3 regions of the Bradyrhizobium sp. RT6a genome follow, and region 1 is predicted to be linked to each of the others. Evidence: predicted binding sites of a transcription regulator. Region 1 holds the regulator's gene; each other region holds the start of a gene.
The links. Region 1 encodes LexA, which represses DNA repair genes until DNA is damaged. Its sites were predicted from a motif close to TGTTCNNNNTGTGTTCNG; they were not measured.
Positions count from the first base shown of each region.

Region 1 (4,715 bases):
CCGCCTTCCAGGTGCGGCCAGGCAGGCCAAAGCCGCGAGGAAATTTAGTGTGGCGGGAGTTGAATTCGAACATGTCGGCGGTGCCATAATAGCCATCCACGAGCCCCATCTCGTGGGAGGCATCTGGGTCGTTGTGCCAAAGCTCGATCGCCCCGACATGCGCTTCGTCGTCGCCGCAGAATAGCACCATGACGGCTTGCAGGAATTCACCCGCAAACACCGGCACCGCGACGCCGCAGGTGAGGCCGGCCGCAAGCGCTTGATCGGTCCGTTTGAAATAGGAGTTGGCGAATTTGGTGAGGATCACGGGGTGGCCCGCGGCCCAGGCCTTGCCCGGAAGTCCCTCGTCATATCCGAAGTGGAGCTCTTCGCTGACGGCCTTGAACGCGGACAGCCCTTCGTCGTAGAGGCCGCCGCCAAACTCCAGCCGCATGCGCGTCCGATCGGGCACCCAGAGTTCAACGACGCGAAGGAAGGTTTTCATCGAGCGTGTCCGCCGTCTCAAGCCCTGACAGCATCGGTCATTTGGCTGCGAAGCGGACGTTCAAACTTCAGGCAGGGCGGCTCAAACTTCGTGCGGCGGAGAGGTGTAAGGGCTTGGTCCATCCGATTGGATTTCGCGGACGCAAGCCACACCATCTCGCCGGCCGCGGCCGGCGATGGCAATTCAATCCTGACCCCCGACCTCCTAGCCGGAGGCGGCTGTGTCAGCCGATCGGCAGGTGCGTGACGGTCGGCGGCCGGTCGGCGATGATCTGCGCCTTGTGCTCGCGCTCGGCCACCGACTGAGTTACCGGCAGTTGCAGCACGGTCGCGCGCTGGCCTTCGACGAGCTGCGTCACCAGCACATATTTGCCGTCCGGGAATTCGATCGCATCATGATGGCGGTCGGGAATGTGCGGATCGATCTTGCCGAACTTGCCCACGCGGGAATTGATGGTGCGCGTCCAGATCCAGCGATTGTCGTAACGGACGTCGTCGGCGAAGGCGAGCTCCGTCCCCGGCAGCAGGCAGACGGCAACAGACGGATCGGCTGCGGAGGCGAAGCCGCGCGTCGAGGTGCCGCGGAAGCTTGTCGTGACGATCGTCTCGCCGACTTCGGCGGGGCGCGACGCGACGGCATGCAGGCTGTAGTCACACATCGGGTGCTCCTCATGCTGGGATAGCTACCCGCGTCTCTTATCGAGGCGCAGGCCTCTATCAGAGTGGAAGCACGAACGCTCTGCTTGGTTATGGGCAAATCTGCGGCTGGCTTCTGCAAGCTGCGATCACATTATCTTTCCCGAATTCAATAGGAACAAAGCCCGTTGCGATGCATTCGGGAGGCGCATGCGCGAACATTGCCGGCTTGTCTGCAATGGTAGAACTTGATCGCTGGCCGGTGTTTCCTCGAACACTCGAGACGCGGTGCCGTTTCCGTGGGCATCGCGAGGAGCCAGCGCCGGAGGAGGGGCCGGATAGTCTGTGCAGAACCAGAACGACTATCCAGCCGGAGCGGACGATGATCCGCTCCAATCTCTGACCGGCGATGCCGGTGGAAGCGCGCGAGGCGCCAAGCACTTCCGGTATGAAGCACTTCCGGTATCAGTACTTCCGGTAAAGCCCGATCAGCTTGCCCTGAATCTTCACCCGGTTGGGCGGCAGGATGCGGACCTCATAGGCCGCGTTGGCGGGCTCGAGCGCGATCGATGCACCGCGACGGCGGAAGCGCTTCAGCGTCGCTTCCTCGTCGTCGATCAGCGCCACCACGATGTCGCCGGTATCGGCGCTCTCGTTGCGCTGGATCAGTGCCATGTCGCCGTCAAGAATGCCGGCCTCGACCATGGAATCGCCGCGCACTTCGAGCGCGTAATGCTCGCCCGAGCCGAGCATGTCAGGCGGTACGCTGATGGTATGGCTGCGGGTCTGCAACGCCTCGATCGGCGTGCCGGCCGCGATGCGGCCCATCACCGGCACCGCAACGGGACGCTCGCCCTCGTCAGCCGGCAGGCTGGAGCTCGCACGCACCTTGCCGAGATTGCCCTCGATGACGCTCGGCGTGAAGCCGCGCCGGCTGCCTGCGGCTGCCTGGAGCTCCGGCAGCTTAATGACTTCAATCGCACGGGCGCGGTTGGGCAGGCGTCGGATGAAGCCACGCTCCTCGAGCGCCGTGATCAGGCGATGGATGCCCGACTTCGAGCGCAGGTCGAGCGCATCCTTCATCTCGTCGAAGGAAGGCGGCACGCCACTTTCCTTCAGACGTTCACTGATGAACCGCAGAAGCTCGTATTGTTTGCGCGTTAACATCTCGACCAAAGTCCCCCGGTTGATGTCGTCCGATTCCGAGACGCTGAATTCGGCTATATGCCGCTACATGCTCGAAACAAATCATGAACGGACACTATATGTTCGATACATGTTCCGCAACTGCTTAATTTACCGTGAACAGAGCAAAGTTCGCGGAACGCGCGTTGCCGAGGCGCTCAGACGGGGAGCCGCAATACTTCGCAAGCCGTGCCGGCTTCGGCCTTCGGCGCAAACGGAGCGCGCACGAGAAGTACCTGTGCTGCAGCGAGATTCGCAAGCAGCGAAGAATCCTGATGGTTGACGGGAAGAACGACGCGTGTGCCGTCGTCACGCTCCTCCAGATGCGCGCGCAGATAGTCCTCGCGCTGGTCGTTGGCGCCGACGTCGCGGCCGAGCACGGCGCTTTCACGGCGATGGTGAATCACAGAACGGCCAGACAGGGCGCGAATCAGAGGCACCAGGAACAGGAAAGCGCACACGTAGGACGACACGGGATTGCCCGGCAGGCCGATCACACCCATTGTGCCGAGCCGACCGTGCATCATCGGCTTGCCTGGCCGCATCGCGATTTTCCAGAACGCCATCGCGATGCCTTCGTCCCTCAGTGCCTGCTGGACCAGATCGTGGTCGCCGACCGATGCGCCGCCGGTCGTGATCAGGATGTCGGCGCCGCTCTCGCGGGCGCGGCGAATGCCGGCGGTGGTGGCCTCCAGCGTGTCGGCGGCAATACCGAGGTCGATGGTCTCGGCGCCCTCCCTGCGGGCGAGCGCGTGCAGGGCGTAGCCGTTGGAATAGACGATCTGGCCGTGACCGGGCGTGGTGCCCGGCATCACCAGCTCGTCGCCGGTGGCGAGAATCGCGACCTTCGGACGCCTGAAAACGGCAAGGTGCGGATGGTTCATCCCGGCGGCGAGCGCGAGGTCGCGCTCGGTGAGACGGCTTCCCTTGCGCAGGAGCACGTCGCCCTCGCGGAAATCGACGCCGGCGGGACGGATGTGCCGTCCGGCGATCGCGGCTTCCTTGATCGTGATACGCTTGCCGGCGGCGACCGTGTCCTCCTGGATCACGACGGCGTCCGCGCCACCGGGAACGACGCCGCCGGTGAAGATCCGCACGGCCTCGCCGGCGCCGACCGTCCCCGCGAACGGTCGGCCTGCCGCGACTTCGCCGATGACGGTGAGCTCCGAATCGATCGTCGCGGCATCGGCCGCGCGCACCGCGTAGCCGTCCATCGCGGACATCGCCTGCGGCGGCTGCGTACGTCGCGCCGCGACGTCACGCGCGAGCACGCGATGGTAGGCCTCGTCGAGGGAAATCATGTCTTCCGGCAGCGGCTCTGCACCCGCCAGCACTGCGGCAAGCGCGTCAGAAACCGGCATCAAGGCCACGGCGAAAACTCCTGCTCGGCACGTTCGGGCGAATGTTCCGCAAGTCTTCTAGCCGAGCGCGGGCGCGGAGGCAAAAACGGCTGAACGGGCGCAGTCATTCCCGCCGCTTCATGTTGTTCCGGAAGCCGGGATCAAGCGCGTCGCGCCATGATCCGAAGGAGGTTACAGATCGGCAGGATAGTGGTCATGGTAAGACGAGAACGACGTGCGCCCCCCGGCCTGTATCGATCAGCTCCCTGCCTGCCCGGGAGTTACGTCGGGCGCCTTGGGTCCTTGATCCTTGTCGGGTAGCGGATCGGCTTGGGATTTCAGGTCGGCGGCCTTGCTCACAAGCTTGGCGGAAAGGTCCGAATCTGAAGTTGTCCTGGCGAATTCAAGAAGAAGAGAGGCTTGCTTGGTGAGGTAGGTTTTGCCCAGCACGATGATGCATCCGTCCGTAGAAGTCCCAACGGACTCTAAGAGTCCGGAAGGCGGTATTCCGTTCCCGGAACTCTGTACAAAAATGCACAAAGTGATCGGGTTCCTCAATTCCTTCAAAATTGGTCCCGTCGGGCCGTGCCGCCGTGGGTTTCGCGACAAGGGCTCCTCGTCAAATGCCCAATGCCTTCAATGCGTTCCCGACGTCACGCGGCGAAGTCACATGCACGGCCGTCAAGCCGCGCGCCCGCGCTCCCTCGATGTTTTCGGCAAGATCGTCGAAGAACACGATGCGCCCGGCGGGTACGCCGATCGCTGCAACGACGTGGTCGAAGGCCTCCGCATCCGGTTTGCGCAAGCCGATGCTGGACGACAAATAGAGCTCGCGGAAATGGCCGAGGAGGTCGGCATATTCCCTTGAGAAATGGTCCACGTGCGGCCGGTTGGTATTGGAGAAAGCGTAGAGCGGCATCTGCTTCGCTGCCCGCGGCAGCAGCTCGGCGATGTCAGGCATTTCGCCGGCGAAAATCGCGTTCCAGCCTTCCAGGAACTGCGCGTCCGAAATGCCGATTCCGAGCGAGGCTCGCAATGAGGCGAAATAGTCCTCATCGCTGATCTTCCCCA
Region 1 covers NZ_JBEPQC010000002.1:1,305,863-1,310,577, forward strand. Annotated here, with positions in the region: gene ABIC03_RS16185 (GAF domain-containing protein) at 1-484, opposite strand, end outside; gene ABIC03_RS16190 (hypothetical protein) at 708-1,142, opposite strand; gene lexA (transcriptional repressor LexA) at 1,585-2,286, opposite strand; gene ABIC03_RS16200 (molybdopterin molybdotransferase MoeA) at 2,463-3,674, opposite strand; gene ABIC03_RS16205 (hypothetical protein) at 3,903-4,094, opposite strand; gene ABIC03_RS16210 (HAD family hydrolase) at 4,264-4,715, opposite strand, start outside.

Region 2 (4,715 bases), on a different contig from region 1:
CGCCACGCGCTCGATCGCCTCGATCGCGAGGTGATAGCGGTCGAGCTCGTTGAGCACGACCATGTCGAACGGCGTCGTCGTGGTGCCTTCCTCGGCAAAGCCGCGCACGTGCATGCCGGCGTGGTTGGTGCGGTTATAGGTCAGCCGGTGGATCAGATAGGGATAGCCGTGATAGGCGAAGATCACCGGCTTGTCGCGGGTGAACAGGCCGTCGAAGTCGCGGTCGGACAAGCCGTGCGGGTGCTGCTCCCTGGGTTGCAGCGTCATGAGGTCCACGACGTTGACAACGCGGATCTTCAGCTCGGGCAGCGCCTTGCGCAGCAGGTCGACGGCGGCGAGCGTCTCCAGTGTCGGCACGTCGCCGGCGCAGGCCATCACGACATCGGGCTCGCCATTCGCATCTTCGGTGCCGGCCCAGCTCCAGATGCCGATGCCGGCATCGCAATGCGTGGCTGCCTCCTGCATCGACAGCCATTGCGGCGCCGGCTGCTTGCCGGCGACGATGACGTTGATGCGGTCATAGGTGCGCAGGCAATGATCGGCGATCCACAGCAGCGTGTTGGCGTCCGGCGGGAAGTAGATGCGAACGATGTCGGCCTTCTTGTTGGCGACGAGATCGACGAAACCGGGATCCTGATGGCTGAAGCCGTTGTGGTCCTGACGCCAGACATGCGAGGTGAGCAGGTAGTTGAGCGAGGCGATCGGGCGCCGCCACGGCAGATGCCGCGTCACCTTCAGCCATTTGGCGTGCTGGTTGAACATGGAATCCACGATGTGGATGAACGCCTCGTAGCAGGAGAAGAAGCCGTGCCGTCCGGTGAGCAGATAGCCCTCTAACCAGCCCTGACAGAGATGCTCGCTCAGGACTTCCATCACGCGTCCGTCCTGGGCGAGATGCACGTCGTAAGGTTTTGTCGGCTCCATCCAGACGCGTTCGGTGGCCTCGAACACCGCATCGAGCCGGTTTGACGCGGTTTCGTCCGGGCCCATGATGCGGAAATTGCGGGCCTCGGCGTTGAGGCGGATGACGTCGCGCAGGAATTTTCCGAGCTCGCGGGTTGCCTCCGCCGCGACGCCGCCCGGCTGAGCGACCTCGACGGCGAAGCTGCGGAAGTCCGGCAGCTTCAGCTCCTTCTTCAGAAGGCCGCCATTGGCGTGTGGATTGGCGCCCATGCGGCGATGGCCTTCGGGCGCGAGCGCCTGGAGCTCGGCAATGAGCGCGCCGTTCGCGTCGAACAGCTTTTCCGGCTCGTAGCTGCGCATCCACTCTTCGAGAATATTCAGATGCGCCGGGTTCTCGCGACAGTTCGCGACGGGCACCTGATGCGCACGCCAAAAACCTTCGACCTTCTTGCCGTCGACTTCCTTGGGGCCGGTCCAGCCCTTCGGGCTGCGCAGCACGATCATCGGCCAACGCGGGCGTTCGACGCTCTTGCGGCCGTCGCGGGCGTGCTGCTGGATCGACCGGATACTGGCGAGCGCGACGTCGAGCGCGTCCGCCATGATCTGGTGCATCAATCTGGGATCGTCGCCCTGGACGAACAGCGGCTCGTGCCCGAGCCCGCGGAAGAGATCGCGGATCTCGTCGTCGCGCATCCGCCCAAGCACGGTCGGATTGGCAATCTTGTACCCATTGAGATGCAGGATCGGCAGCACCGCGCCGTCATGCGCAGGATTGAGGAATTTGTTGGAATGCCAGGACGCCGCGAGCGGGCCGGTCTCGGCCTCGCCGTCGCCGACGACACAGGCGACGATCAGGTCGGGATTGTCGAATGCCGCACCATAGGCATGCACCAGCGCGTAACCGAGCTCGCCGCCTTCGTGGATCGAGCCCGGCGTTTCCGGCGCCGCGTGACTGGGGATGCCGCCGGGGAAGGAGAACTGCCTGAACAGCTTGCGCAGTCCGTCGGTATCGCGCGCGATATCGGGATAGATCTCGCTGTAGCTGCCTTCGAGATAAGTGTTGGCGACCATGCCGGGGCCGCCGTGGCCGGGACCGCAGACATAGATCATGCTCAGATCCAGCGCACGGATGACGCGGTTGAGATGGGCATAAATGAAGTTCAAACCGGGCGTCGTGCCGCAATGGCCGAGCAAACGCGGCTTGATGTGCTCGGGCCGTAACGGCTCGCGCAGCAGCGGGTTGTCGAGCAGGTAGATTTGCCCGACGGAGAGATAGTTCGCGGCGCGCCAATAGCGATCGAGGAGATCGAGGTCGCCGCTCGCGGCGGCCGATTGTTGTTGATTTGTCATATTGCTGCCGACCTTCACCCGGGATCGTCACCAACCGAGTTCCGGCGAGATCGATCCTTCGGCAGCATCAAACGGGATCGCCGTGACGCCACTGTTGCGTGAGGTCAAAAGCAAGCGCGCGAAGTTTGGGCAGCTCTACTGTGCATGGGGTTGTTTTCACGTTTTTTGTTTGTGTTCTTGATTTGTTCCTGCGGCGTGCTATCTTGGCTTCATGAGTCCAGCATCCTCTCATGCTCTCAAGCACCCGCCGGTCACGGCGCCCTCCGAGCCGGCGGGTGCGCCTTCTGACTTCCCTGAGCTGGCGGTCGCCATCGACCGCCAGCGCAGGCGAGGCCGGGGCGCGCAGTCCAACGCCAGCGGCCGCTTCGAGGCCGAGGCGCGCGTCGCCTTCGACGATGGCTGGCAGAGCCTTGAAGAACTGCCGCCGTTCAAGACCACGGTCGCGGTCGACACTTCGCGCAAAGTGATCACCCGCAACGATTCTCCCGACATAGGCTTCGACCGCTCGATCAATCCCTACCGCGGCTGCGAGCACGGCTGCGTCTATTGCTTCGCGCGGCCGACGCATGCCTATCTCGGCCTGTCGCCGGGGCTCGACTTCGAATCGAAGCTGTTTGTAAAGCCCGAGGCGCCGGCGCTGCTCGAGAAGGAGCTTGCGGCGCCCGGCTACGAGCCGCGGATGATCGCGATCGGCACCAACACTGATCCCTATCAGCCGATCGAGCGCGAGCGCAAAATCATGCGCGGCATTCTGGAGGTGCTGGAGCGCGCCGGCCATCCCGTCGGGATCGTCACCAAGTCGGCGCTGGTGACCCGCGACATCGACATTCTCGCGCGCATGGCCAAGCGCAACCTCGCCAAGGTCGGGATCTCCGTGACCTCGCTCGATCCGAAATTGGCGCGCACAATGGAGCCACGGGCGTCAACGCCGCCGAAGCGGCTGGAGGCGCTGAAGCAGCTTTCCGAGGCCGGCATTCCGACCACCGTCATGGTCGCGCCCGTGATCCCCGCGCTGAACGATTCCGAGATCGAGCGCATCCTGGATGCTGCCGCCCATGCCGGCGTCAAGGAAGCCTCCTACGTGTTGCTGCGGTTGCCGCTCGAGGTGCGCGATCTCTTTCGCGAATGGCTGATGGCGAACTATCCGGACCGCTATCGCCACGTCTTCACACTGATCCGCGACATGCGCGGCGGCCGTGACTACGACGCGAAATGGGGCGAGCGCATGAAGGGGACCGGCCCGATGGCCTGGACCATCGGTCGCCGCTTCGAGATCGCCTGCGACAGGCTCGGGCTGAACAAGCGGCGCCCCAAGCTGACGACGGATCATTTTGCCAAGCCGAAGCGGAACGGCGATCAGCTCAGCCTGTTCTGAGGGACGAAGTGGAAGAGGCGTCGTATGAGTCAGGAACTGGCAGCTCCAATCCCGCGGCTCACCGTCATCACGCTGGGCGTGAACGACATCCGCGCCAGCATTGCCTTTTACGACGCGCTCGGTTTCTCGCGCCGGCTGAAGGTGACCGGTGAGGCCGTTGCGTTCTATGATACTGGCGGTCCGGTGCTCGCGCTGTTTCCGTGGGATCAGCTCGCGGTCGACGCCAAATTGCCTGATCACCCGAGGCCATCGACGTTCCGCGGCATGACGCTCGCATGGAACTGCCGCGCGCGTGAGGAGGTGGACGCGGTGCTGGCTTTCGCCGTCGGCGAGGGAGCCGCGCTGCTGAAGGCCGCGCATGAGACCGATTACGGCGGCTATTCCGGCTATTTCGCCGATCCTGACGGCCATCCATGGGAAGTCGTGGTCGCGCCCGGCATCGAGGTCGGCGAGGACCGGCGGGTGCATCTGGCGGAATAGGGCGGCTGACTTGAATAACGGGAATTGTCCGAGGTTCCCGGTTGCGCAGGCCATTCCGCTTGCGCACGATCCCGGCCATGATTCGGGATCAATCCGCCAAGAAGCTGGCCAAAGACGCGCCCAAGAAGGCTGCGCCTGAGAACAAGAAGGCCGCGCCTAAGAACGACAAGGCTGCGCCCAAGAAAATGGCCAAGGCGCTGGCGGGCACAAAGAGCGCCATCATCGTTGCTCCAAGCTTCCGCCGCGAGCGCGCGCTGATCAAGCGTGGCGTCTGGCCGGTGGCAGGCTGCGATGAGGCCGGCCGCGGGCCGTTGGCCGGACCTGTGGTGGCGGCGGCGGTGATTCTCGATCCCGACCGCATCCCGCGCGGCATCGATGATTCCAAGCGCCTGACGGCCGAGGAGCGCGAAAGGCTGTTCGACAAGATCTGCGCCACCGCCCAGGTCTCGGTGGCAGTCGCCTCGCGCGCCCGCATCGACCGCGATAACATCCTGCGCGCCTCGCTGTGGGCACTGAAGCGCGCCGTGGTGGCGCTGCCCGAGCAGCCCCGGCATGTCTTCGTCGACGGCCGCGACCGGCTGGATACGGAATGCGATTGCGAGGCCGT
Region 2 covers NZ_JBEPQC010000001.1:1,876,459-1,881,173, reverse strand. Annotated here, with positions in the region: gene ABIC03_RS08955 (phosphoketolase family protein) at 1-2,253, opposite strand, end outside; gene ABIC03_RS08950 (PA0069 family radical SAM protein) at 2,465-3,628, shown strand; gene ABIC03_RS08945 (VOC family protein) at 3,653-4,108, shown strand; gene rnhB (ribonuclease HII) at 4,186-4,715, shown strand, end outside.
Region 2: the regulator LexA is predicted to act here: its motif matches at 2,426-2,443, upstream of ABIC03_RS08950 (PA0069 family radical SAM protein).

Region 3 (4,715 bases), 110 kb from region 1:
ATTCGGCGCGGCCATCGGAAGGCGCCAGACCTTGATCTTGTAGACCTGGCCGCGCGAGGAGAAGAACAGCATCGGCGTATGCGTGGACGCCACGAACAGCCGGCTGACAAAATCCTCGTCGCGGGTCTGCATGCCGGCGCGGCCCTTGCCGCCACGGCGCTGGGCCCGGTAGGCCGACAGCGGCACGCGCTTGACGTAGCCGGCGTGGGAGACGGTGACCACCATGTCCTCGCGCTGGATCAGGTCCTCGTCCTCGACCTCGCCTTCCTGCTCGATGATGACGGTGCGGCGCGGGGTCGCGAACTCGGCCTTCACTTCGGCAAGCTCGAACTTGATGATTTCAAGCACGCGGTCGCGCGAGCGCAGGATGGCGAGATAGTCGGCGATCTCGCCGGCGAGCTTGTCGAGCTCCTCGCGGATTTCGTCGCGGCCGAGTGCGGTGAGGCGTTGCAGGCGCAAATCGAGAATGGCCCTCGCCTGCTCCATCGACAGCCGGATCGTGCCGTTCTCGCTGATGCGGTGGCGCGGATCGTCGATCAGCGTCAGCATGTCCTCGACGTCCCGGGCCGGCCAGTCGCGCGACATCAGGGTGTCGCGCGCGGTGGTCGGGTCGGGCGAGGTCCGGATGACGCGGATCATCTCGTCGATATTGGCGACCGCGATGGCGAGACCGACCAGGATATGGGCGCGATCGCGGGCTTTCGCGAGCAGGAACTTGGTGCGCCGCGTGACGACGCGCTCGCGGAAGTCGACGAAGATCGCCAGCAGGTCCTTCAGATGCATGATCCGCGGACGGCCGCTGTCGAGCGCCACCATGTTGACGCCGAAGCTCGTCTGCAGCGGTGTGAACCTGTAGAGCTGATTCAGCACCACATCCGGCACGGCGTCGCGCTTCAGTTCGATGACGACGCGGTAGCCGTCGCGATCCGATTCATCGCGCAGGTCGCCGATGCCCTCGATCTTCTTTTCCTTGACCAGCTCGGCGATGCGCTCGACCATCGTCGCCTTGTTCACCTGGTAGGGAATCTCGGTGATGATGATCGCCTCGCGCTCCTTGCGGATGGTCTCGATCGCGACCTTGCCGCGCATCATCACGGAGCCGCGGCCGAGGTGATAGGCGGCGCGGATGCCCTGCCGTCCGAGGATGACGCCGCCGGTCGGGAAATCCGGTCCCGGCACGATGTTGATGAGCTCGTCGATGGTGAGCGCGGGGTTGTCGATCAGCGCGACGCAGGCGTCGATGACCTCGCCGAGATTGTGCGGCGGGATGTTGGTCGCCATGCCGACCGCAATGCCGCCGGCGCCGTTGACGAGGAGATTCGGGAACTTGGCCGGCAAGACCGACGGTTCGGTCTCGTTGTTGTCGTAGTTCGGCTGGAAGTCGACCGTGTCCTTGTCGATGTCGGCCAGCAGAGCCAGCGCCACCTTGGTCAATCGGGCTTCGGTATAACGATAGGCCGCCGGAGGATCGCCGTCGACCGAGCCGAAATTGCCCTGGCCGTCGATCAGCGGCACGCGCATGGAGAAGTCCTGCGCCATCCGGACCATGGCGTCGTAGATCGACTGGTCGCCATGCGGATGATATTTACCGATGACGTCACCGACCACGCGGGCGGACTTGACGTACTTCTTGTCCGGCGTGTGCCCCTGCTCGTTCATCGAGTACAGGATGCGGCGATGCACCGGCTTGAGACCGTCGCGGGCGTCAGGCAGCGCCCGCGCCACGATCACGCTCATGGCGTAGTCGAGATAGGACTTCTTCATCTCCTCGAAGATGGAGACGGGGCGAATATCCGAGGGTTGCGCCGGCTGGTCGCCGGGCTTGTCGTCGTCGTCAGCCAAGGGGAAATCCGGTGAGGTTTTATCTGGGAATCATATAGCGCATCGAGCCTCTGATAACCACCCTCGCGGCGATCTGGGAAGCGCTTTTTCCGCCTATTTTTCCAATAGCTTAAGCCCTCGCGAGCGGTGTCTCGGTCAGCCCCCGCATCGACCTTGCAAAATTGCCGGTCACGCGTGGAAAACCGCGCGCCGAGCCTGCCCCATCAGCGCGTTTGCCAAGCCGCAATCCGAACTCAACCCAAACAGGAAGCGGGCCCGGAAATCCCGAGCCCGTCCTGCCGATTAGCGGGATTTTCTGACACGAGATGAGAAGCGCCGCCCATCCGGCCGGCGCGTCCGCATCGAGACGCCGCGTTCTCAGAACGGTATCGCTCAGAACGGGATATCGTCGTCCATGTCGCTGTTGCGGCCACCGCCGCCGGCTGCAACAGGGCGCCGCGGCGCGCTGCTGACGGGACCGGGGGAGCCGAAATCGCCGCCCGGCTCGTCGCCGAAGCTGCCGCCTCCGCCGCCGCCGCTACGACCGTCCAGCATCGTCAGGGTGGAGTTGAAGCCCTGCAGCACGACTTCGGTGGAGTACTTTTCGACGCCGCTCTGGTCGGTCCATTTGCGGGTCTGGAGCGCACCTTCGACGTAAATCTTGGCGCCCTTCTTCAGATATTGTTCGGCGACCTTGCAGAGCCCTTCATTGAAGATCACGACGCGGTGCCACTCGGTCTTTTCCTTGCGCTCGCCGGTCGCCTTGTCGCGCCACGTTTCCGAAGTGGCGACGCTCAGATTGGCGATCGGCCGCCCGTCCTGGGTGCGGCGGATTTCGGGATCCTTGCCGAGATTTCCAACCAGAATGACCTTGTTGACGCTTCCCGCCATCTCCGCTCTCCGCTCCGAATGTCACTGAATTCAAGAAGGCCGGTCCGCTCCCCGCGTTCCGCCGTGCCCGTTGAGGCGACCCTATACGCTCGCCGAACGCTTGCGGACGCCGATCCGTCCGTCACCCCTCGGGTTATCCCCACATATAGCATCGACCTCCAGTTCGTTCCAGATTTGTTCTTGGCGAACGACAGCACTGAATGTGTGGGATCGATCGCCAATGTGCTGTGAAAAGGCACGCCCCAAAAGGCACCTTGTGGGTTCCCGGAAAGGAAGAAAGGCTTGCCCTCTATGGGAACAATAGGTCAGCAACTGCACCATTTTCAGGCTGCTGTGGCTTTCCAGTGACACAACTTGCGGCTTCAATGGTGTAAGTACGGCCTCAGTTGGGCAAGTGAGTCCGATGCCCTTCCCTATCGTGGAAGGCACAATCAGAAACTGGGACTGGGATTAGTTGAAAATGAAAAAGGTTTTGTTGGCTTCGGCCTGTTTGTTCGCTCTCGCTGCCCCGGCTTCGGCCGCTGATCTCGCGGCGCGCCCCTACACCAAGGCCCCGGTGGCCATGGCTTCGGTCTACAACTGGACCGGCTTCTACCTCGGTATCGTTGGCGGCGGCGCTTGGGAAGACTCCTCGACCGACCCGAAGGTGAAGGGCGGTTTCGTCGGTGGCACCGCCGGCTACAACTGGCAGACCGGCAACGTTGTGTTCGGTCTCGAGGCCGATGCTGCATGGGCTGACCTCAGCGCGTCGGCGCTGGTGGGCGGCCTCACCCTGTCGAACAAGATCGACGCACTGGGCACCGTGCGCGGCCGCATCGGCTACGCCGTCAACAATGTCCTGTTCTACGGCACTGGTGGTTACGCCTGGATCGACAACAAGCTGACCCTCAGCGTCCCCGGCGTGAGCGTTTCTGACACCAAGCTGCGCTCCGGCTGGACCGTCGGTGCGGGCGTCGAAGCGTTCTTTGCCCCTCAGTGGTCGGTCAAGGGCGAGTACCTCTATCGCAGCTTCAGCGGCGAGACGTACTTCTCCGGCATCGGTCTCCCGTTCAACACGGGTACGGACAGCTTCCACACCGTGCAGGTCGGCGTGAACTATCACTTCGGGGGCCCGGTGGTCGCCAAGTACTGAGCTCAGTACTTAGCTCCAACGCCATCCGCGTTACGAAAGGCCGGCCTTGCGCCGGCCTTTTTGTTTGACCGGCCGCTCCTGCGCAGTTCCGCAAGGCCCTGCTCCTGCCAGATGCCGCCAGCGCGCCAACAATCGGTTGACGATTCGCAAGTCCCACTGGAAATCCGTCCTCGTTCTTCCTACGTTCGCTTACAACCCCATCGGCGCCGATCCCGGTTCCGGGCGAAGCGCGCCTATTCAGTTGGCGCGATCGCGCGCTCTTGGATTCCCTGAGGACCACCAGGATGGACGAAGTGATCAAGGCGAAGCGCCAACAACAGAACGTGGGATCAAACCTGCGCGCAATTACCATCCGTGGCGCGCGCGAGCACAACCTCAAGAACGTCGACGTCGAGATTCCCCGCGACAAGCTGGTGGTGTTCACGGGGCTGTCGGGCTCCGGCAAATCCTCGCTCGCGTTCGACACCATCTACGCCGAGGGCCAGCGCCGCTACGTCGAATCTCTGTCGGCCTATGCCCGCCAGTTCCTGGAGATGATGCAGAAGCCCGACGTCGACCAGATCGACGGCCTATCGCCGGCGATCTCGATCGAGCAGAAGACGACGTCCAAGAACCCGCGCTCCACCGTCGGCACGGTGACCGAAATCTACGACTACATGCGCCTGCTGTGGGCGCGCGTCGGCGTGCCCTATTCGCCCGCCACCGGCCTGCCGATCGAGAGCCAGACCGTCTCGCAGATGGTCGATCGCGTGCTGGCGCTGCCCGAGGGCTCGCGGCTCTATCTGCTCGCGCCCGTCGTGCGTGGCCGCAAGGGCGAGTACCGCAAAGAACTCGCCGAATGGCTCAAGAAGGGCTTTCAGCGCGTCAAGAT
Region 3 covers NZ_JBEPQC010000002.1:1,412,128-1,416,842, reverse strand. Annotated here, with positions in the region: gene gyrA (DNA gyrase subunit A) at 1-1,842, opposite strand, end outside; gene ABIC03_RS16695 (single-stranded DNA-binding protein) at 2,215-2,712, opposite strand; gene ABIC03_RS16690 (outer membrane protein) at 3,173-3,844, shown strand; gene uvrA (excinuclease ABC subunit UvrA) at 4,129-4,715, shown strand, end outside.
Region 3: the regulator LexA is predicted to act here: its motif matches at 2,877-2,894, upstream of ABIC03_RS16695 (single-stranded DNA-binding protein).